DNA from 2 places in the Streptomyces sp. NPDC002886 genome. Region 1 is predicted to be linked to the other one. Evidence: predicted binding sites of a transcription regulator. Region 1 holds the regulator's gene; the other holds the start of a gene.
The links. The regulator HspR, encoded in region 1, represses chaperone genes until heat shock. The targets are predictions, from matches to a motif close to TTGAGNNNNNNNNNCTCAA.
Positions count from the first base shown of each region.

Region 2: lon (endopeptidase La) is a predicted target of HspR. The motif match lies at 6,764-6,782, and genes of this name have one in related genera.

Region 1 covers NZ_JBIAPV010000013.1:259,756-271,045, reverse strand. The annotation lists gene dnaJ (molecular chaperone DnaJ) at 1-998, shown strand, start outside; gene ACFYYB_RS37795 (heat shock protein transcriptional repressor HspR) at 1,000-1,452, shown strand; gene ACFYYB_RS37790 (helix-turn-helix transcriptional regulator) at 1,579-2,613, opposite strand; gene ACFYYB_RS37785 ((2Fe-2S)-binding protein) at 2,896-3,207, shown strand; gene ACFYYB_RS37780 (TIGR03618 family F420-dependent PPOX class oxidoreductase) at 3,407-3,853, opposite strand; gene clpB (ATP-dependent chaperone ClpB) at 3,953-6,538, shown strand; gene ACFYYB_RS37770 (YbjN domain-containing protein) at 6,726-7,280, shown strand; gene ACFYYB_RS37765 (mannosyltransferase family protein) at 7,294-8,481, opposite strand; gene ACFYYB_RS37760 (DUF2000 family protein) at 8,573-8,986, opposite strand; gene ACFYYB_RS37755 (hypothetical protein) at 8,989-9,606, opposite strand; gene ACFYYB_RS37750 (ATP-grasp domain-containing protein) at 9,640-10,890, opposite strand; gene ACFYYB_RS37745 (MDR family MFS transporter) at 11,079-11,290, shown strand, end outside.
Region 2 covers NZ_JBIAPV010000003.1:438,914-450,203, reverse strand. The annotation lists gene ACFYYB_RS14265 (MFS transporter) at 25-1,362, opposite strand; gene ACFYYB_RS14260 (TetR/AcrR family transcriptional regulator) at 1,511-2,170, shown strand; gene ACFYYB_RS14255 (hypothetical protein) at 2,277-2,906, opposite strand; gene ACFYYB_RS14250 (hypothetical protein) at 3,167-4,456, shown strand; gene ACFYYB_RS14245 (hypothetical protein) at 4,586-4,984, shown strand; gene ACFYYB_RS14240 (sulfurtransferase) at 5,127-5,990, shown strand; gene ACFYYB_RS14235 (DUF6817 domain-containing protein) at 6,064-6,639, opposite strand; gene lon (endopeptidase La) at 6,805-9,201, shown strand; gene ACFYYB_RS14225 (MarR family transcriptional regulator) at 9,370-9,810, shown strand; gene ACFYYB_RS14220 (hypothetical protein) at 9,900-10,673, opposite strand; gene ACFYYB_RS14215 (nitrate- and nitrite sensing domain-containing protein) at 11,069-11,290, shown strand, end outside.

The DNA.
Region 1 (11,290 bases):
ACGCCAAGAAGCGCAAGGAGTACGACGAGGCCCGCGCCCTGTTCGGGAACGGCGGCTTCCGCCCCGGTCCCGGCGGGGGCGGCGGCTCGTTCAACTTCGACCTCGGCGACCTCTTCGGAGGCCAGCAGCAGGGCGGCGCGGGCGGCGGCTTCGCCGGCGGCGGCCTGGGCGACGTCTTCGGCGGCCTGTTCAACCGCGGCGGCGCCGGCCCGGGTGCGGGAACCCGTACCCAGCCGCGCCGCGGCCAGGACATCGAATCGGAGGTCACCCTCTCCTTCACGGAGGCGGTGGACGGGGCCACGGTCCCGCTCCGGATGTCCTCGCAGTCCCCGTGCAAGGCCTGTTCGGGCACCGGCGACAAGAACGGCACGCCCCGCGTGTGCCCGACCTGCGTCGGCACCGGCCAGGTGTCCCGCGGCAGCGGCGGCGGCTTCTCGCTGACCGACCCCTGCGCGGACTGCAAGGGCCGCGGCCTCATCGCCGAGACCCCGTGCGACATCTGCAAGGGCAGCGGGCGGGCCCGCAGCTCCCGGACCATGCAGGTCCGGATCCCGGCGGGGGTCTCCGACTCCCAGCGGATCCGGCTGCGGGGCAAGGGAGCTCCGGGCGAGCGCGGCGGCCCGGCCGGTGACCTGTACGTGGTCGTGCACGTGGACGCGCACCCGGTCTTCGGCCGCAAGGACGACAACCTCACGGTGACCGTTCCGGTGACCTTCGCGGAGGCGGCGCTGGGAGCCGACATCAAGGTCCCGACCTTGAACGGCCCCTCGGTGACGCTGAAGCTGCCCCCGGGCACCCCCGGCGGCCGCACGATGCGGGCCCGCGGCAAGGGAGCGGTCCGCAAGGACGGCACCCGCGGCGACCTGCTCGTGACGGTGGAGGTCGCGGTCCCGACCGAGCTGAACGACAAGGCCCGCGAGGCCATGGAGCTGTACCGCGAGGCGACGGAGTCCGAGGACCCGCGCTCCGCGCTGTTCGAGTCCGCGAAGGGAGCATGACATGGACGGCCGCCGTAGGAGCCAGTACCAGCTCACCGATGAGACCCCGGTCTACGTGATCTCGGTGGCCGCCCAGCTCTCGGGCCTGCATCCGCAGACGCTGCGCCAGTACGACCGCCTCGGCCTGGTCTCCCCGGGCCGCACGGCCGGGCGCGGCCGGCGCTACTCGGCCCGTGACATCGAACTGCTCCGCACGGTGCAGGCGCTGTCCCAGGAAGAGGGCATCAACCTGGCCGGCATCAAGCGGATCATCGAACTGGAGAACCAGGTCGCCGCGCTCCAGCAGCGCGTGGCCGAGCTCTCGACGGCCGTCGACGGCGCCGCCGCCGTTCTCCAGCAGCGCGAGGCCCAGGTGCACGCCTCGTACCGGCGCGACCTGGTCCCGTACCAGGCTCCGCAGCCGGGCAGCGCCCTGGTCGTCTGGCGGCCGGCGCCGAAGCGGCCGCTGGGCTGAGCGAGCGCACGCACGCGGAGGCCCCGCCCGAACCCTTCACGAAGGGTCTGGGCGGGGCCTCTGTGCGTGTCTACCGGCCGTGGCCGCCCGCAACCCGTCCCGGTCCGTCCCCAGCCGTCAGCGGGGCTACGGCAGCCCCTCGGCGTCCGCGGGGCCCGAGTCGTGCAGGATGCCGGACTCGGCGATGAGGTAGCCCAGCTGGGCCCTGCTGCCGCTGCCCAGGGCGGTGGCCAGTTTGGCGATGTGCGCGCGGCAGGTGCGTACGTTCATGCCCAGGCGCCGGGCGATGGCCTCGTCGACGTGCCCCTCGATGAGGAGGTGGGCGATGGAGCGCTGCACGCCGGAGATCCCGTCCGGGCTGTGCGTGTACGTGACCTTGTCGTTCAGCGGCACGGCCCTGCGCCACAGCTGCTCGAAGACCTTGATGAGGTACTCGATCAGCCCCGGGTGCCGCAGTTCCAGGGCGACGCGCCGATCATGGCTCGCGGGGATGAAGGCCACGGTACGGTCGAAGATCATGAGACGCTCGATGAGCTCCTCCAGTGTGCGGATCTCGACCTTGCCCGTGGAGATCCTGTCCACATAGGCGAGCGTGCCCTGGCTGTGCCGCACGGTGTGCTGGTAGAGCGTACGGATCTTCACCCCGCGGTCGATCATCGGCGAGGCGCGCTCCAGGGACTGGCTGAGGCTGAACGTCGGCCGGGCGCCACCCGGCTGGACGGTCAGGGCCTCGGTGTGACACTCGGAGGTGGCCAGGTCGATGGCGGCGTTGATCTGGTCGAATCCCTCCAGCACCGTGATCGCGTGGGTGTTGGCGGGGCTCCGGGCGCTGAGGGCGAGGAACGGCTCGAAAGCGTCGGTGAGATCCACGGCGGTTCGCCGCCGGTCCTGGATCTCGCGTTCGATCGGGTGGAGCCGCTGGGCGAGCGCCACGGACGGGGGAACCGCGCGCAGTTGGTTCGCGTCGTCCGGGTCGGGGCGCAGCAGAGCGAATTCGAGCAGGCAGGGGGCGTTCTTCACTTCACCGCGGGCGACGCGGCCGGTGCTCAGGGCCGCTGCGTAGAGCCGCGTTCCCTCGGCGCACATCTCCGTGACGGGGTGGTGATGTGTCGGGTTTGTTGTGCTCTGCGGCAAATCTCCACCCCCCAGGGTCCTGAACATGTAAGAACATGATGCATCGTCCCTGTGGCACTGACGTGCCTGAATGAGCCATCGTCTGTCAGTGCGGGGGAGAAGATTCCATCAAGTGAGGACGAAGCCGACCATGTATAAGAGAATGCTTCGCTCGGCGCTTGCCGTTGTTTTCTCCGTCGCCGCGATTTTTGGGGCAGTCGCCGCTGTCAACGGGGGCACGGGAAGCGCTGACACCAGTGCGAGCACGTCCGTCGAGAAGAAGGTCGGGAACGACTTCGGCTGGGACACCATCCCTGCGCAGGTTTCCTGATGACCCCCGACGACCACGGATTCCGCCGTGAGATGGCATCGGCCTACCGCTCCGGCTGGCAGTTCATCGATCTCACCAGTGCCATTCCTTACGCCGGTGACTCGCTGAAGGTCACCCTCTTCGGCCAGCCCATCATCGTGGTGCGGGAAGAGGACGAGGACGTCCGCGCCTACCGCTGTCTGCGTCGTCCCCGGGGCGCGCCGCAGCCCGTCCGCTGCGAGATCCGGTACGGCATGGTCTTCGTCAATCTGGACCAGCGTGACCACCAACTTTTCGAACCCGACTCCGCCGCCACCCCCCGCAGTGCCTGAAGCGATTCCCCTGTCGTCGCAAATCGCTCAGGTGCTACCCCCCACACAGCGGCGCCATCGTGGACCTGACCACGATGGCGCCGCTGTGATGTTCGTGTCCAGTGCTTGAACCGGACGTAGTTGAAGGGGACCCGGCCGAACGGGACGTGGTCCAACGGGACCCGGCCGTACGGGACCCGGTCCGGCGGGGCCTGCGCGACTACGCGCGCCCCATCGCCCGCTCCAGGCTGATCTCCACGACCACCCGGTCCGGGTTCGGCGAGGGCGTCCGCCCGTACCGCTCCGCGTAGCGGCGTACCGCCTCCGCGACCGAGGCCTCGTCGTCACGGACCACCGCGCGGCCCTCCAGGGTCGCCCAGCGCCGCCCCTCCAGCTGGCACACCGCCACCCGGGCCCCGCCCTGCGGGCCGCCCTGCGACGCCAGCACGTTGCGGACCTTCTTGCTGTGCTTGTTGCTGATCACCCGTGCCAGCCCGGCCTCCGGGTCGTACGTCACGCCCACCGGGACCACGTGCGGGCTGCCGTCGGGCCGGTGGGTGGTCAGCGTGCAGATGTGCCGCTCCCGCCAGAAGGCGAGGTACTCCGGCGTCGGGTTGAGTACGTCTTGGGGCGGGCGGGCCGTGCCGGCCGGGCTGGGAGTCGACATGCGCGAAGGGTACGTCCCTCCACCTTGAGTGGAATAGACTCAACTTTGTGCAGGTTACTCATGTAAAGCACACACAGGAGAGGAAGGGAGAAGGCGCACGTGGATGCCGAACTGACCAACCGGAGCCGGGACGCGCTGAACGCGGCCACGACCAGGGCCGTCAAGGACGGGCACGCCGACCTGACGCCCGCACACCTGCTGCTGGCGCTGCTCGCCGGCGAGGACAACGAGAACATCACCGACCTGCTCGCCGCGACCGACGCCGACCAGGCCGCCGTACGCGCCGGAGCGGACCGGCTGCTCGCCGCCCTGCCCAGCGTCACGGGCTCCACGGTCGCGCCCCCGCAGCCCACCCGCGAGCTGCTCGCCGTACTGGCCGAGGCCGACGCGCAGGCCGGGAAGCTCGGAGACGAGTACCTCTCCACCGAACACCTGCTCATCGCCCTCGCCGCCAAGGGCGGTGCGGCCGGCGAGCTCCTTTCAGCCCAGGGCGCGACCGCGAAGAAGCTGCGCGAGGCCTTCGAGAACGCAAGAGGAGGGCGGCGGGTGACCACCCCCGACCCCGAGGGCCAGTACAAGGCCCTGGAGAAGTTCGGCACCGATTTCACGGCGGCCGCCCGCGAGGGCAAGCTCGACCCCGTCATCGGCCGCGACCACGAGATCCGCCGCGTCGTCCAGGTGCTCTCGCGCCGGACCAAGAACAACCCGGTGCTCATCGGCGAGCCCGGCGTCGGCAAGACGGCCGTCGTCGAGGGCCTGGCCCAGCGCATCGTCAAGGGCGACGTCCCCGAGTCCCTGAAGAACAAGCGGCTGGTCTCCCTGGACCTCGGCGCGATGGTGGCCGGTGCCAAGTACCGCGGCGAGTTCGAGGAGCGGCTCAAGACGGTCCTCTCGGAGATCAAGGCCAGCGACGGCCAGATCATCACCTTCATCGACGAGCTGCACACCGTCGTCGGCGCGGGCGCCGGCGGGGACTCCTCCATGGACGCGGGCAACATGCTCAAGCCCATGCTGGCCCGCGGCGAGCTGCGCATGGTCGGCGCGACGACCCTCGACGAGTACCGCGAGCGGATCGAGAAGGACCCGGCGCTGGAGCGGCGCTTCCAGCAGGTGCTGGTGGCGGAGCCGAGCGTCGAGGACACCATCGCGATCCTGCGCGGGCTCAAGGGCCGCTACGAGGCCCACCACAAGGTCGTCATCAACGACAGCGCGCTCGTCGCCGCCGCCACCCTCTCCGACCGCTACATCACCTCCCGCTTCCTGCCGGACAAGGCCATCGACCTCGTCGACGAGTCCATGTCCCGGCTCCGCATGGAGATCGACTCCTCGCCGCTGGAGATCGACGAGCTCCAGCGCTCGGTCGACCGCCTGCGCATGGAGGAGCTGGCCCTGAACAACGAGTCCGACGCCGCCTCGCGCGAGCGCCTGGACAAGATCCGCAAGGACCTCGCGGACAAGGAGGAGGACCTGCGGGGCCTCACCGCCCGCTGGGAGAAGGAGAAGCAGTCCCTCAACCGGGTCGGCGAGCTCAAGGAGCGCCTGGACGACCTGCGCGGCCAGGCCGAGCGCGCCCAGCGCGACGGGGACTTCGACACCGCCTCCAAGCTCCTCTACGGGGAGATCCCGGCCCTGGAGCACGAGCTCGCGGAGGCCACCGAAGCCGAGGCCGAGGTCTCGCGGGACACCATGGTCAAGGACGAGGTCGGCCCCGACGACATCGCCGACGTGGTCGGCGCCTGGACGGGCATCCCGGCCGGCCGCCTCCTGGAGGGCGAGACCCAGAAGCTGCTCCGCATGGAGGAGGAGCTGGGCCGGCGCCTGATCGGCCAGGGCGAGGCCGTGCGCGCCGTCTCCGACGCCGTGCGCCGCACCCGCGCGGGCATCGCGGACCCGGACCGGCCGACCGGCTCGTTCCTCTTCCTCGGGCCCACGGGCGTGGGCAAGACGGAGCTGGCCAAGGCCCTCGCCGACTTCCTCTTCGACGACGAGCGGGCCATGATCCGCATCGACATGTCGGAGTACGGCGAGAAGCACAGCGTGGCCCGCCTCGTCGGCGCCCCGCCCGGCTACGTGGGCTACGAGGAGGGCGGCCAGCTGACGGAGGCCGTCCGGCGCCGCCCGTACAGCGTCGTCCTCCTGGACGAGGTCGAGAAGGCCCACCCCGAGGTCTTCGACGTGCTGCTCCAGGTCCTCGACGACGGCCGCCTCACGGACGGCCAGGGCCGCACGGTGGACTTCCGCAACACGATCCTGATCCTGACCTCGAACCTGGGGAGCCAGTTCCTCATGGATCCGTCCACAGGTGTGGACGAGAAGAAGGCCCGGGTCATGGACGTGGTGCGGGCCTCCTTCAAGCCGGAGTTCCTCAACCGCCTGGACGACCTGGTGGTCTTCTCCGCCCTGAGCGGGGCCGAGCTGGCCCACATCGCCGAGCTCCAGATCGGCCGCCTGGCCCAGCGCCTGGCGGAACGCCGCCTGATCCTGGACGTCACGCCGGAAGCCCTGGCCTGGCTGGCGGAGAAGGGCAACGACCCGGCGTACGGCGCCCGCCCCCTGCGCCGCCTGATCCAGACGGCCATCGGCGACCGCCTGGCCAAGGAGATCCTCGCGGGCGAGGTCCGCGACGGCGACACGGTCCGCGTCTCGGTGGCGGGCGACGACCTTCTGGTCGGCAAGGCGCTGTAGCGACCCGGCGGTAACAAGGCGCTGCAATCCGGCGCAATACCGCCTCAGCCGGGCCTCGGAATCGCCGGGGCCCGGCTTACCGGGGCCCTACTCCTGTCCGCCCGGAGCGGATCGTGGCTGCGGGGGTGGACACGGGGTGGGCGCGATGGGGGAGGATGGCGGCATCCGCACGAAGGGAAGTCACACGGTGAGCATCGACCCGGCCTCGATTCCGAACTTCGGAGGGCAGCAGCCCGATCCGCAGGCCACTGGACCGGCGGGCCCCGTCGTCCCCGACCAGGACCTGGTCAAGCAGCTCCTGGAGCAGATGGAGCTCAAGTACGTCGTCGACGACGAGGGTGACCTCGCGGCGCCGTGGGAGGACTTCCGCACGTACTTCATGTTCCGCGGCGAGGACGAGCAGCAGGTCTTCTCCGTGCGGACGTTCTACGACCGCCCGCACAAGATCGACGAGAAGCCCCAGCTCCTCGAGTCGATCGACGACTGGAACCGCCGCACGCTGTGGCCCAAGGTCTACAGCCACACGCACGACGACGGCTCCGTCCGCCTGATCGGTGAGGCGCAGATGCTGATCGGCACCGGCGTGAACCTGGAGCACTTCGTGTCCTCCACGGTCAGCTGGGTCCGCGCGTCGATCGAGTTCGACAAGTGGCTCGTCGAGCAGTTCGGCCTGGAGAAGGAAGTCGACTCGGCGGCCGACCAGAAGGACGGCGAAGAGGGCGGCGACAGCGAGACCAACTAGGTCTTCGCGGTCCCTACGGCGCCACCCCGGACACGAGCAGCAGGTACGGCCCGTACGCGTACGAGAGCCCGGCCAGCACCCCGGTCACCACGACCGCGGTGCGCGGCCGGGCTTTCGCCATGAGGGCCGCCGCCGGCAGCAGCAGCGCGAACGCGGGCAGCAGGAAGCGCGGCTTCGATTCGAAGAAGCCGGCGCCGCCGTAGGTCATCACCAGCAGTACGCCGGTGTACACGAGCAGCGGCAGCGGGATCCGGCGGTCGGCCGCCAGCAGCCCGGCCAGCACCAGCGCCGCCACCAGCAGGACCACCGTCACGACCGTGGCGAGCTCCACGCTCCCGGGCGAGCCCAGCGCGTGCCGGGCGGAGCGCAGCGCCCCGGCGCCGAAGTCGAAGCGCGAGCCCCAGCCGCTCTGGACGGCGAAGTAGCCGCCGAGCGGATCGTCGCGGTGCACGCCGACGAGCAGGACGTACGAGGCCCAGCCCACGGGCGCGACCAGCCCGGCGGCCCACACCCGCGCGGGAGCGCGGCCCCGCCGCCGGCAGATCTCGTAGGCGGCGGCCGCCGTCACGGCCGCGGCCACCGCGATCCCGGTGGGCCGGGTCAGCCCCGCGAGGACGGCGAGCCCCGCCGCCCACCCCCAGCGGCCGCGCAGCAGCGCGTACAGGGCCCAGGCGGCGAAGGCGGTCAGCAGGGGCTCGGTGTAGGCGAGGGTCAGCATGAGGGCGTGCGGCAGCGCGGCCCACAGCGCGACGAGCAGCACCCCGGCGCGGGCCCCCAGCAGGTGCTCCCCGACCCGGTACACCCCCGCGGCGGCCGTGCCCGCGGCGATCCAGGCGACGGCCAGCGCGGCGACGGTCAGGGAGCCGGGCAGCACGAGGGAGGCGCAGCGGATCAGGACGGGGTAGAGCGGGAAGAACGCGGAGTCGCTCTGCACGGACCCGATGCCGGGGTAGATCTGGGTCCGGCCGTAGCCGTGCTCGGCGATCCGCAGGTACCAGACGGAGTCCCAGGACTCCCCGAGCACCCGCAGGGGGCCGCGCCCGCTCCACCAGGCCGCCACGGCCACCGCCAGCACCCCGACGGCGCGCACGGCCGCGTACACGCCGAGTGCGAGGAAGACCCCCGGCACCCGGCCTGCCCGGCCGGCGCGCCGCCGGGGCGGTGCGCCGCTCGACAGCGTGTGAGTCGCCTGAGTCGCCATGCGTCCCGACCTTCTGGGGGCTCGCCCCCGGTCGGAGCCGCCACGATGGAGACACCCTACGAGGGCGAAGCCCGGTGGACCGTGGGGATGGTCATCCGCGGTAGACGCTGAAGCGCTTGGTCAGGGTCCGGACCAGCTCGTGTTCCCCCAGTACGCCGACCGCGCAGACGTCCAGTGAGCCGGGCTCCGCCTGGGCGATCAGGTCCCGGTAGGACTCGAAGGAATTGCTGAGCGACCGGCCTTGGGTGGTGAACAGCACGGTGGGCAGTCGCTCGGCCCGGGCGGCCTGGGCGAGGGCCGTCAGATGACTGCTGCGGCCTGAGAGCACCAGCGTGTTGAAACGGATGCCGGCGTGCAGCGCCTTCTCGGCGTCGAGCACGTCGTCCGCGTAGATCCGGTCGTCGAGCCGGGCCAGTTGGCCCATGACGATCGCCGAGGCATTGGCGACCGCCCCCGCGTCCAGGGACTTGTCGACGGCGATGGCCGTGCGCAGGAGGATGGACATCTCTACGGGTTCCTCCGCTCGAACACGACGAAGCTCATCGGCGTACCGGCCGAGAGTACCTCGATGGTTTTGAGGCCGTAGTGGTCGGCGCAGGTCTGGTTGGTGATGGCGGCCGCCGCCCGTGGATCGTCCAAGGCACTGCGGCACGCCGCGCTGTTGGACGTGGCCTGCACCGCGTCCAGCGTGCGGTTCTCGACACCGGCCTCGAACAGGACCCTGGTCGCCGGGTGGTAGTGGACGATGTCGAAGCGGGGGAGGGCCGCATGGTCCTCGGGAGCCGCGAGGACCATGTCGGGCAGGGTGCCGATGAAGGCCTCGACCGCGCGGAGCTGCGGGTCGAAGAAGAACGACCGGATCTCCGGGTACGCGCCGGCGACGAGCAGGGCGTCGTGCCGGCCCTCCTTCACCGTCGCGGCGGCCAGTTCGAACGACGGGTAGCCGAGCAGCCGGCCCGCCCGACCGTGGGTCGCGGCCCATCGCATGCCCACGGTGACACTGCAGGTCAGGCCGGCGGGGTCGTCCGCGAGCGTGGCGACCGAGAGGTAGCGCGTGGCGGGGGTGATGTCCGTGGAAAAGGCGGCGATCTGCCGGTAATCAGCTATCTGCGCAACCACGGTCACTTCCCCCTCGTATAGGAGTGGGAAAGGGGATACTTACTGATCGATTTCATAGAAACTCGCCCCGTCGATATATCGGATCGTCCCCATGTCGCGGTGGACGATCTCTTCCACTTCATGCATAAGGTTAATGATTACGGGATAGGTCATGTCGTTCACGGTCGGCACGATCTGGTCGCCCGGCCGGACGAGCTCCCACATTTCCCGGAAACTCTCCAGCGAGGAGATCCGGTCGAGGCCGGAATATCTCGCCAGTTTCCCGGTGGTGGGTGAGATGAGTGCCACCCAGGCGAAGTGCCGGTCGATTTCGTAGGGCTCGCCCCTGCGGGCGAGAAACCGCCGGGGCCGGACGTACGAGTCGACGGCCCAGTCGAGCTGGGACTCGCCGGTGGCCAGCTGTGCGTAATGCGGCAGGTCACCGCCGGACAGCCGGGCACCCGCCTCGATGAGACAGGGGCCCTTCGGGGTCATCTTGAGTTCGACGTGCGCCGGCCCCTGCCGGATGCCGAGGGCGTCCAGTACGGCGAAGGCGTACTGGACCAGTGCCTCCTGGACCTCGCCCCGGCGCGGCACGATGTAGCAGGCCCCCGACAGGTCGGTGATCCCGTTGACGGAGTACCGGGAGCTGCGCCAGATCTCGGCCGCGTGGTGGTGCCCGTCGAGGCTGGCCGTGTTGACGATGTACTCCGCACCCACCAGGTATTCTTGGGCGAGGACCGCCGTATTGGTGGCCGAAAAGATGTCGTCGGAGCCGATGATCCGCCGGAAGGCCGCGGCCGACTCCTGCGGGGTGTCGCAGAAGGCGACGCCGTCCCCGCCCGCGCTGCGCAGCGGCTTGACGACGATGCGGCCGCCGGTCTCCCGGTGCCACCGCACCAGTTCGGCCTCGGTCTCGGCACGCAGCTGCCGTGCGGTGAGCAGGCCCGCGGCATGCGCCGCCTCGGCCATCGAGGCCTTGTCCCTGCGGGTCTCGCTGCGCCGGGTGCCGTTCGACGGCAGTCCGAGCGCCTCGCCCAGGATGTCGGCGAAGGCCACTCCGTATTCACCGCCGGCCATCACGGCGACCGGCCGGTACGGGGCGAGCTCCTTCAGGGTCCGGTCCAGATCGCCGTCGTGCACGATGTTCGCCGCGTAGTTGTCCAGCGCGGGGCTCGAAGAACGGTATACGGCGGGCGGCTCGGGTGAGCTCTGGATCCGGACGCACGGAAATCCGGCCCGGATGAATGCGGGTGCTATGTGGCGAGCGGTCTGCGGTACGCCGTGCGAGGCCGTCTCATATGTGTCCACAAGGACGACATGCGGCTTCCCCGCCGCGTGAGAATTAGTTCCCAACGTCTCCCCCGTTGTCAGTCTTGATCATGTGTATCCTTCGTCGTTCTCGCGAGTCCCGTCAACCTTCCATCTCACTATCTGGCACCGAATCCTCGGGCGTCCGACTCGACAGTCGAGTCGTTATCGTGCAAGGATTCCCGGCCATGTGGACCAAGCAAGAACCCGTTACGGACGGGCGGTCATCAAAAGCCCAGACCAGATTCGGCGGTCTTCCCGGACCTTTCTGGATTCTCTGGTCGGGAACCCTGATCAACCGCCTCGGCACGATGGTTATCCCTTTTCTCTCCTTTTATCTGAGTCGTGAGCGGGGGCTGTCCGCCACGGAGATCGGCGCCGTGCTCGCGGTGCTGGGAGT
Region 2 (11,290 bases), on a different contig from region 1:
CGGGCCCCGTCGGGTGGCGGGCCGTCACTTCACCGAACGGATCAGCTGTACGAGGGCGGCGCCGACGGCCGCCGCGATGCCGCCGACGAGGAAGAGGGCGCCGTAGTTGCCGCCTCCGCCGATGGCGAGGACGAACGGCGCGAGCATCGGGACGAGGGACTGCGGGAGGGCGTTGGCGATGTTGAGCACGCCCATGTCCTTGGCGGCGGTCTCCGGGTCGGGCAGGACGGCGGCGGCGAGCGCCACGTCGACCGCGAGGTAGAGGCCCTCGCCGAAGCCGAAGACGGCCACGGCGAAGAGGAACATCCCGAAGGTGCCCGACGTGGCGATCAGCAGCAGCCCGACGCCGATGACGAAGGCGGAGGCGAGCACGAAGGGCTTGCGCCGGCCGGTGGCGTCGGACAGCCAGCCGCCGGCGAGGGAGCCGACCACGACACCGCCGACGGTGACGAGGGTGGTGGTGAACATCTTCGAGGCGACCTCGCCCTCGGCGACCCCGAGGCGGTCCATCAGGAAGTACACCTGGTAGCTGGTGACGCAGGCGATGCCGATGAAGACCAGGAAACGGCTCGCGAAGTTCCACGCGTAGTCGGGGTTCTTGCGCGGGTTCACCCAGAAGCTGTGCAGGAACTCCCGCCACCCGTACGGGGCCACGGACTCGGCGCGGGCCGGCCGGTCGGGCATCACCGCGGCCAGCACGCACACCCCGAGGACGCCGACGGCGGCCGGGACGATGAAGGCCAGCGCCATGTCGTCCGTGAAGAGCTGCGCGAGAAAGCTGCCCGCGACCATCGAGACGGACAGCATCATGCCGACCATGCCGGAGACGCGGCCGCGCTGGTGGTCCGGGATCAGGTCCGGGATGCAGGCGGTGACCATGCACAGGGCGGCGTTGCAGCCGAGCTGCGCGATGGCCCAGCCGATGAGCAGCGTGGTGACGCTGGAGCCGAGGCCGACGACGGTCAGCCCGACGGCGGCCATCGTCATGCCGCCCACGAGCCAGGGGCGGCGGCGGCCGAACCGGCTGGTCGTGCGGTCGGAGAGGGCGCCGAAGAGCGGGTTGCCGACGAGGGCGAGCAGCGCTCCGACGGAGAGCACCTTGCCGAGGGCGGCGCCGCGCTCGGCTTCCGGGACGATCTGGGCCACGCGCAGGGCCAGGGTCACGACGATCGGGGTGAAGACGGCGATGCAGACGCCGAGCTGGGCGGCGACCAGGCCGAAGATCAGCTTGGCGGGGGCGTCGGCGGGGGTGCCGACCAGGGCGTGGGCCGGGGCGTGGGCCGGGGCGGAGGCCGGGGTGGCCGGATCGGGTCGGTCGGCGGTCGCGTCGCGTGCGGTTCCGGGGTCCTGCGTGAGCGGCATGGGGGCTCCAACGTCTCCGCGTCGGCCTCGTCGCCGACCGGGCGATTTCACCGTAGGCGCGAAAACCACGTACCCACTAGGTTTTCGAACAGTGAGCTGGATCACTCCATCGGGATGGCCGGAAACAGTCGGGTTTAGGGTGGTCCGCATGGCACAGGACAAGGGTCGAACGGCCCCCAAGGCGGCGACCGCCCGGGGCGGCTACGCGGTGGGCGACGCCCGTCGGCAGAAGATCCTCGACACCGCCGTCGAGCACTTCGCGCAGTGGGGCTTCCACGCCTCCTCGCTGGCCCGGATCGCCAACGACTGCGGGATCACCCAGGGCGGCCTGCTCCACCACTTCCGCGGCAAGGAGGACCTGCTGCTGTCGGTCCTCGCGCAGAGCGAGCAGCACGACGTCGAGCGGCTCTTCAGCGGGCCCGCGGAAGAGGTGCCCGCGGTCTCCGCGCACTTCGCCGCGGTGGTCGCCCTCGCCGAGGAGAACGCCCGCCGGCCCGGGCTCGTACGGATGTACAACACGCTGGTCGGCGAGTCCGGGAACCCGGGGCACCCCGCGCACGCCTACTTCCGGCAGCGCTACGACCGGGTGCTCGGCTACAGCGTCGACCTGCTCCGGGCGGGCGTCGCGCGCGGGGAGGTGCGGCCGGACACGGACTGCGAGGCCGTCGGCCGCGAGACGATCGCGGTGATGGACGGGTTCCAGATCCAGTGGGTGCTGGACCCGGAGGGCGTGGACATGGCGGTCCTGCTCCGCGGCTACCTGGACCGGCGGCTGCGGGAGATCACGGTGGCGGGAACGGGGCTGTGACGGGGCGGCGCCGCATCGGCGCGGCCCGGCCCGTCGAACCCGTCGAGCCCGTCGGGCTCATAGGACTCATTGAGCTCATCGGGCGCGTCGGCCCCGGCGTACTCGGTCAGCGCGGCTCGAAGGGCGGCAGGGAGCTCAGGACCCCCTCCAGGGGCCGCGGCAGCGTGGTCTGGGCGGCGGCGACCTCGTAACCGCCGTGCCGGAAGGCGTACGTGAACGCGTCGGCGACCGGCTCGGAGGGCATCGAGATCCGTGGCAGCCGGGGGAAGTCCGCCTGCTGGAGCGCGGTGCGCAGTTTCGCGAGGGCGGCCGCGGAGAGCTTGTCGCGGTCGACCGTCTCGGCCTTGGAATTCAGCCGCTGGAACGATCCGTCACCCTTGATGATCAAGGTGCTGGTCCTTCCGCCGAGGCCCCCGCTGCGGGTGACCGCGAGCAGGGTCTCGCCGGCGCCGGGCTGCGAGGCGCTGGGTGCGGGGGCCGGCGCGGAGGCACTGGGCGCGGGCTGCGGGGCCGGGCCGGTGGTACCGGCGCTCTGGCCGGGGGACGCGGTCCCCGGGGCGTCCGTCGCCGTCCCGGAGGGGGCGGTGGTGGCGGGGCCGGTGCCGCTGCTCGTGCCCGGGCCCGTGCCTGTGCCCGTGCTCGGCTTCGGTGAGGCTCCGTCCCGCGACCCGTCGGAGGAACAGCCGCCCAGGGCCGTCACCACGGCCAGCGCCGCGGCCGCCGTCGCCAAGCCCACTCGTCCACCACGTGCTCGCACGCCCCACCCCCGCAGGTATCCGGCTCGAACCCCGAGTATGGAGTCGGCACCACCCGCACGGATAGCACCCGGAGGCAGACATCCGCCGCATCGCCCCTTGGCGCTGGCTGCCGCCCCTCGCCGCATTCGCCCTCGGCCTCTGGGGCCTCGCGCGGGGCGGCTCCCTGTGGCGCGACGAGTCCGTCACGTGGCAGGTCGCGCACCGCCCGCTCGGGGAACTCTGGGAGCTGCTGGGCCAGGTGGACGCCGTCCACGGCCTCTATTACCTCCTGATGCACGCGGTGTTCGCGGCGACGGGCACCGCCGCTTCCGACCCCGGCCTCTGGGCCCTGCGCCTCCCCTCGGTGGCCGCCACGGCCCTCGCGGCCTCCGGCGTGGCCGCGGTGGCCCACCACCTGACGGGTCCGCCGCCCGGCGGGGGGTCCTCCCGCCCGGGCGCGCCCGACCGGTCCGGCGGCCCGGCTCGACCGGGTCGGCGCGCCGGTCCTGCCGACCGGGTCGCGGTGTCGGCCGGGGTCGCGTACGCCCTGCTGCCGCCCGTGCAGATGTACGCCCAGGAGGGGCGCTCGTACGCGTTCGTCGCCGCGGCCGTCGTCTGGGCCACGTACCTGATGCTGCGCGAGCGCTGGGTCGCCTACGCGGCGGTGCTGGTGCTGGGTTGCTGGCTGCACGAGTTCGCCGTACTGGCGCTGCCCGCGCATGCCCTCGCCGCCCGGCGCTCCCGCGGCTGGCGGCTCGCCGCCGGGGCGGTGGTGGCCGCGCTGCTGCCGCTCGCGCTGGTCAGCGCGCGGCAGGCGCAGACGCAGCTGGGCTGGCTCGGGCGGCCGAGCTGGCAGGACTGGGCGGCGTACGGGGTCCTCGCGGCCACCTCCCTGCTGCTGGCCCGGGGGGCCGCGCGGGACCTCGTACGGGTCGCCCTGCCGCTGGCGCTGGTGCCGCCCGGGCTGCTGCTCGCGGTCTCGCTGGTGCACCCCTGGTACGTGGACCGGTACGTCCTCTACGCCCTCGCCGGCCTCGCCCTCCTCGTGGGGGCGCGGCTCGCCGCGGCGCGGGGGTGGTGGGTGTGGCCGCTGGTCGGGGTCCTCCTCGTCCCCGTGGGGTTCTGGTCCGCGTGGCTGCGTACCCCCGAGAGCCGCAAGGACGACGCGCGGGCCGTGGCGGCGGCCGTCGCCGAACTCGCCCGCCCGGGCGACGAGGTGCTGTTCCTCCCCTCGCGGCGGCGCGAATGGCTGCTGTCCTCGCCGGAGCTCTACGGGTCCCTGAGCGACCTCGCCCTGTCCCGCACCCCGGCGGCTTCGCGGAGCCTCCAAGGCGTGGAGCGGACCCCGGAGCAGATCCGGGCGGCCCTGCTGGACCCGGCCGTCGACCGGGTGGTCGCCCTGCTGGACCCGGCGGGGCAGCCGCTGGACGGCTACCCGGCGGAGGCGGTGAAACGCCAGACGCTGGTCTCCCACTTCGACCTGTGCTCCGTGATGGACGTACGCGGCGCCCGCGTGGCGCTCTTCGCGAGACCGGGCGGCTGCCCGTAGCTCCCGCCGGGTCGGTGGGTCAGTGGGTTCGGTGGGTTCGGTGGGTCGGCGGGGCCACCGGTGAACAGGTGCGACCGCATGATCGTCATGAGGGAGTCCCGCAGTGCGGAACCGAAGGGGTGGTGACGGATGAGGGTGTTGTTCTTCCCCGGCGAAGGCGGGGTGGACCTCTCGGGCAGCGCGTCGGAGCTGGTCGCCGTGGCCCGCGCTCTCAGTGCGGGGGGCGGCGTCACGGAGGCTTCGGCTTCCACCGAACCGAGCTTCGGCGGCACCGAACTGACCTCGGTCGAGGTCCTGGCCCGCAGCGGATCGGGTGTCCGCGTCGGAGTCGACCCGGCACGCCGCGCCCTGCTGATCGAGGGCGACCGCACGGCATTGGGCGCTCTCGCCGATGAACTGCGGTCCACGGCGGAGATGGAGGACGGCGGGCACCAGCACATCGAGTACTACCCGGGTCACGACTACCTTGCCGCCGGATCACTGGCCATGGTGCTGAACAGCCCGCACGGGGGAATGCCGGCCCGTTGAACCACCCGGGTCGAGGGGCGGCCCGCCCGGGCAAGCCGCTCCCGCAGCAGGGGCGTTCGCGGAACGCGAGGGCGCGGGGGAGAGGATGGGAGGCGGGGCGCCGATCGTGCCGGGGCCCGTCGGATCCTGTCGGAGGTGCCTCATGGAAGCAGCCCACTCCCACTCCCGCGGTCTCGTGCCGCCCGGCCCGCTCGTCGGCGGGAGCTGGCTCGCGGAGCGGCTCGGGACGCCCGGACTCGTCGTCTTCGACGCCTCCGTCGGGGCGCACCGCGACTCGGACCGGCGGATTCCGGGGGCCCGCCCCTTCGACCTCGACGGCGCGCTGTCCGACCACACCGCCGCCGCCCCGCACACCATGCCCGGCCCCGCCGCCTTCGCCGAGGCGATGCGGGCCCTCGGCGTCGACGACACCAGCACGGTCGTCGCGTACGACGGCGCCGGGATCTATTCCAGCGCCCGCGCCTGGTGGATGCTGCGCGCCATGGGCTTCGGCCGGGTGGCCGTCCTCGACGGCGGGCTGCCCGCGTGGCTCGCCGCCGGGCGGCCGGTGGAGCGGCGCCGACCGGGTTACGAGGGCCCGCGCGGCTCCTTCACGGCCCGGCCCCGCGCCGGGCTGCTGGTGGACGCAGCCGCCGTCTCGGCGGCCCTGGCCGACCCGGCCGCCGCGGTGCTGGACGCCCGGACCCGCGAGCGCTTCGCCGGCGTCGCCCCCGAACCCCGCCCGGGCCTGCGCGGCGGCCACATGCCGGGCGCGGTCAGCCTCCCCTTCGGCGAACTCCAGCACCCCGACGGCCTGATGCGCCCCGCCGCGGAACTCCGTACGGCCTTCGGGGCGGCGGTGGGCGAGCGGGAACGGCTCTACTTCAGCTGCGGATCCGGCGTCACCGCCTGCGTGCTCGCCCTCGGCGCGGACCTCGCCGGGTACGAGGACCTCGCCGTGTACGACGGCTCCTGGAGCGAATGGGGCGTGCCGTCCCCGGACCGGCCGGTCGTGGCGGGGAGTTGAGCCGGGGGAATTGAGCCGGGGGGTCGGGCCGCCGCCGGGCGGGTGCCGGGCGGACGGCCGGTGCCCGCGCGGGTCAGCCGAGCACGGCGGTCACATCACGGCGGGCTGGCTCCGACAGCAGGGGGGACCACCGGGTGAACAGTTCGAGCAGACCGGCGCCGTTGCGTTCGCGGAAGGACGCGTTCACCTTGGCCAGGTCCAGCTCGTTGGCCGCCGTGAGTTCGGCGAAGTCGCGGCGCTGCCGAGGGGACGGAACGAACTCCTCGCCCGTGAACCGGTCCCGGAAGACCGCCGACGCTTCGTCCGGTGCGGAGAGGCCGGGGTAGGAGGCCTTGCGGTCGCAGCTCGCGTAGAAGTAGACGAGCTCCTCGGCCTCCGTACCGATCGCCTCGGTGAGGCGGGCCCGTTCGGAAAGGTCCAGGAGTATCAGTGGCAGTCCGTCGGTGCCGTAGAAGGCGTGGCACAGGGCCGCGGTCCGGAGCGCCGGCCGACCGCCCCAGGCGGCGACCAGTGCCTCGACGCGCAGCAGGTGGGTCAGGAGCGTCCCGCCCGAGTGCTTGGTGGTCTCCGCCCCCACCTCCTTGAGCAGGGCGATCGCCGGTGAATCGGTGGGTGCGTGCTTGTCGTGCTTGTCGTCGCTGGGCGTCATGCGCCCATCATGACGAGGCACCCGGGTCCGGCGCCCGACGCGATCGCCATGCGGACATCCGGCCGGCGACGAGTGTTCGCCCCCGGCGAACGGCGCTTGGGGAACATCGGGAGGCGCCCGCGCATTGAGTCGGCATAGCTCAACTTCACTGCCGGAGGGAACATCATGGCTTCGACGTCCGTAACGCTCACCCTGCCCGTGCTGCCGCTCGACGACGAGGTCGTGCTGCCCGGGATGGTCGTTCCGCTGGACCTGTCCGACGCCGAGGTGCGGGGCGCCGTCGAGGCGGCCCAGGCCGCCGCCGGGGACGGCAAACCGAAGGTGCTGCTCGTGCCCCGGGTCGACGGGAAGTACGCCGGTACCGGGGTGCTCGGGACCGTGGAGCAGGTGGGGCGGCTGTCCGACGGGGATCCCGGGGCGCTGATCCGGGGCCGCGGCCGGGTCCGCATCGGGGCCGGGACGACCGGCCCCGGGGCCGCGCTCTGGGTCGAGGGCGAGACGGTGGACGAGGTCGTCCCCGATCCGCTGCCCGGGGCCGTTGCCGAGCTCGTCAAGGAGTACAAGGCGCTCGCCACGACCTGGCTCAAGAAGCGCGGGGCCTGGCAGGTCGTGGACCGGGTGCAGCAGATCGAGGGGGTCGGGGCCCTCGCGGACAACTCCGGGTACTCGCCGTTCCTGACCGTCGAGCAGAAGGTGGAGTTGCTGGAGACGGCCGACCCGATCGCGCGGCTGAAGCTGGCGGTCAAGGCCCTCAGCGACCACCTCGCCGAGCAGGACGTCGCCGAGTCCATCGCCAAGGACGTCCAGGATGGTGTCGACAAGGTCCAGCGCGAGTTCCTGCTCAAGCGGCAGCTCGACGCAGTGCGCAAGGAACTGCGCGAGCTCGGCGGGGAGAAGGAGGGCGAGGAGTCCGACGACTACCGGGCCCGCGTCGAGGCCGCCGACCTGCCCGAGAAGGTGCGGGAAGCCGCCCTCAAGGAAGTCGACAAGCTGGAGCGCTCCAGCGACCAGTCCCCGGAGGGGTCCTGGATCCGCACCTGGCTGGACACCGTGCTCGAACTGCCCTGGAACGAGCGGACCGAGGACGAGTACGACATCCGGGGAGCCCGCGCCGTCCTGGACGCGGAGCACGCCGGGCTGAGCGACGTGAAGGACCGGATCACCGAGTACCTGGCGGTGCGCAAGCGCCGCTCCGAGCGCGGGATGGGCGTCGTCGGCGGGCGCAGGGGCGGGGCCGTGCTGGCGCTCGTAGGCCCTCCCGGCGTCGGAAAGACCTCCCTCGGGGAGTCCGTGGCCCACGCCATGGGGCGCAAGTTCGTCCGCGTGGCCCTCGGCGGAGTCCGCGACGAGGCCGAGATCCGCGGGCACCGGCGCACCTACGTGGGCGCGCTGCCCGGCCGGATCGTACGGGCGATCAAGGAAGCCGGGTCCATGAACCCGGTCGTCCTGCTCGACGAGATCGACAAGGTCGGCTCCGACTTCCGGGGCGACCCGGCCGCGGCGCTGCTCGAAGTCCTCGACCCGGCCCAGAACCACACCTTCCGGGACCACTACCTGGAGGTGGAGCTGGACCTGAGCGACGTGGTGTTCCTCGCCACCGCGAACGTGCTGGAGTCCATCCCCGAAGCTCTCGCCGACCGTATGGAACTGGTCCGCCTCGACGGCTACACCGAGGACGAGAAGGTCGTCATCGCCCGCGACCACCTGCTGCCCCGGCAGCTGGAGCGCGCCGGCCTGGCCGCGGAGGAAGTGGTCCTGGAGGAGGACGCGCTGCGCAAGCTGGCGGGCGAGTACACCCGGGAGGCGGGCGTGCGCACCCTGGAGCGTTCCCTCGCCCGGCTGCTGCGCAAGGTGGCCTCCCAGCACGAGCTGGGGGAGCGGGAGCTGCCCCTGCGGATCGGCGCGGACGACCTGCGGGCGCTCATCGGGCGGCCGCACCACGTGCCGGAGTCCGCGCAGGACCCGGCCGAGCGGCGCACCGCGGTACCGGGCGTGGCCACCGGCCTCGCCGTGACCGGGGCGGGCGGTGACGTCCTGTTCGTCGAGGCCTCGCTGGCCGATCCCGAGACGGGTGCGGCCGGGCTCACGCTGACGGGCCAGCTCGGAGACGTGATGAAGGAGTCGGCGCAGATCGCGCTCAGCTTCCTGCGCTCCCACGGCGCCGAGCTGGAACTCCCGGTCGCCGACCTGAAGGACCGGGGCGTGCACATCCACTTCCCGGCGGGCGCGGTGCCCAAGGACGGCCCGAGCGCGGGCATCACGATGACGACGGCGCTGGCCTCGCTGCTGTCGGGCCGGCAGGTCCGCACGGACGTGGCCATGACCGGGGAGGTCTCGCTGACCGGGCGGGTCCTGCCGATCGGCGGGGTCAAGCAGAAGCTGCTGGCCGCGCACCGGGCCGGGCTGACCACCGTCATCATTCCGAAGCGGAACGAGGCCGACCTGGACGACGTTCCCGCGGAGGTGCTGGCGGGGCTGTCGGTGCACCCGGTGACGGACGTACGGCAGGTCCTGGAGCTGGCCCTGGCCGCGGACGGGGTTCCGGTGGCCGCGGCGGCCTGATCCGGGCACGAGGCGTCCGGCCGCCGACCGTCCGGCCGTCGACCGGCCGCCCCGCCGGGCATCCGCGCGGGCCGGGGGCCCGGGGTCTCCCGCTCCGGCGGGGCCCCGGGCCCCCGGCGTACCCGCTGCGAAATACTGGTGGCCCACCCACCAGCGAAGGAGCCGTCCGTGCACGGGACCGAAGACCAGGAGTTCCTTGCCCTGGAGCGGGAGCTGTCCGTCTTCCTCCGACGGGCCCGCGCCTCCTCCGGGGAGATGGCGCGCGAGCTGCACCCGGAACTGGAACCGGCCGCCTACGGGCTCCTCGTACGGCTGGAAGCCGCCGGACGGCAGCGGGCGACCGAGCTCGCCGCGTACTTCGGGGTCGGCAAGGCCACGATGAGCCGGCAGCTTCGGGCCCTGGAGGTACTGGGCCTGCTGGCCCGCGAGCCGGACCCGGCGGACGGGCGGGCCTTCCTGGTCGGGCTCACCGAGGAGGGCCGGGAGCGCTTCCTGCGCGTCCGGGGCGCCCGGCGCGAGCAGTACATGCGCAAGCTCGCGGACTGGGACCGCGGCGAAGTGGCGGAACTGGCGCGGCTGCTCAACCAGTTGAACGCGGGCGCGGAGTAGCCCCCGGGGGCGGGACACACGAGCCCCCGGACCGGGACACACGAGCCCCCGGACCGGGACACACGAGCCCCCGGCGCTCGGGGCAACCCCTACAGCTCCGCGTAAGCCGCCGACGCGTCGTCGTGGCGCTTTTCGCGGCGGTGCGCCCGGCCCGGATCCGATTCCAGCGAGCGGACCCGGTCGATCAGGGACTGCGCGCCTTCCTTGCGCAGCACCGCCAGGCATTCGGCCCAGTCGCCCTCCCCGAACGTGTCCGTCCACCGGCTGGCGCCGTCGGTGAGCGCCGCCACCGCCCGGACCCGCGCGCGCGGCGTCCGCCCGGTCACCGCCCGGTCGGCCACCTCCGGGTCCGCGGCGGCGGTGAAGAAGCCGCCCTCCGCGTTGCGCAGCGTGTCGGCGGAGGCCTCCGTACGCAGCAGCTCGCGCGGGATCCGGTCCAGCCGGTCGTCGAGGACCGCGCGCACCTCGCCCCCGGGCGCCTCGAGCAGGAGCACGGAGTCCGAGAGCACCAGGTGTTCGACGCAGGAGGCGTCCCAGCGGACCACGACCACCGTGGCCTGCGGGGTCCGGACGTGAGAAAGGTCACAGGTGTCGCGATGGGCGTCCGCGGTGACGCGGATGGCCTCCGCCAGGACGCGGTCGAGGGGCATGTCCCGGCGCGATCCGGACAGTTCGGTCAATCGGCCGCCCAGCCGGGCCGCGAACCACGGCACTCCGTGCGTGCATCCGACCTCCCCCGGCGGCGGGGTGACCCCGTCGAGGGCGACCAGGACTCCGCCGCCCGAGGCGGGGATCGCGGCCGACAGCCAGTCCTCGTTGGGGCGTTCCGGATTGCCGGGGGCGGAGGAGAGATCGATGCGCATGCGGACATTCTGCCCGGGCGGGCCTCCGTAGGGGTGGGAAGGGCCGGGGAAGGTACGGACCAAAGCGGCGGGAGGGGGGAGGGAGCGGACTTCCGGGTTCCGTGGGCCGCCCCTCGGCGATGTGGGCGGGCATCCTGCCAAAAGCCGCATCGATCTTTCAACCACCCGTCCACGGCCGGGCCCTGACAGCCGATCGCCGAGTTGGTCGCCAACTCCTCCGTGCTGTTCACTCCTTCGTGTGGCCGGGCGGGCGATGTGCGGCCCCCTTCCCAACTCACTGCGAGGGTCTGAGGCGGTACGGCGGTGGACGCGCGCAAGCGGCGCGTACCGCGTGACACGTACGGGCATCAGGCAACGAGCACGAGCAGCACACGTAAACAGGATTGCGAGCACCGGTGCAGAAGAAGCGGCCTCGGAAGAACGGCACCGTCGCGAACGGCACCGCACCCGACGGCACCGCACCCGACCGACGAGCCCCCGGCGGCCCGGTCGCCGCGGCCGCTCCCACCGGGCGCCGCGTCCGCGTGCGCAGCAGGCTGGTCATCGGGGTCGCCGTGGCAGGGCTCGCCGTGCTCGTGGCGGGAGCGCCCGCCGTCCTGTCCGCCTCCGCGGACCTG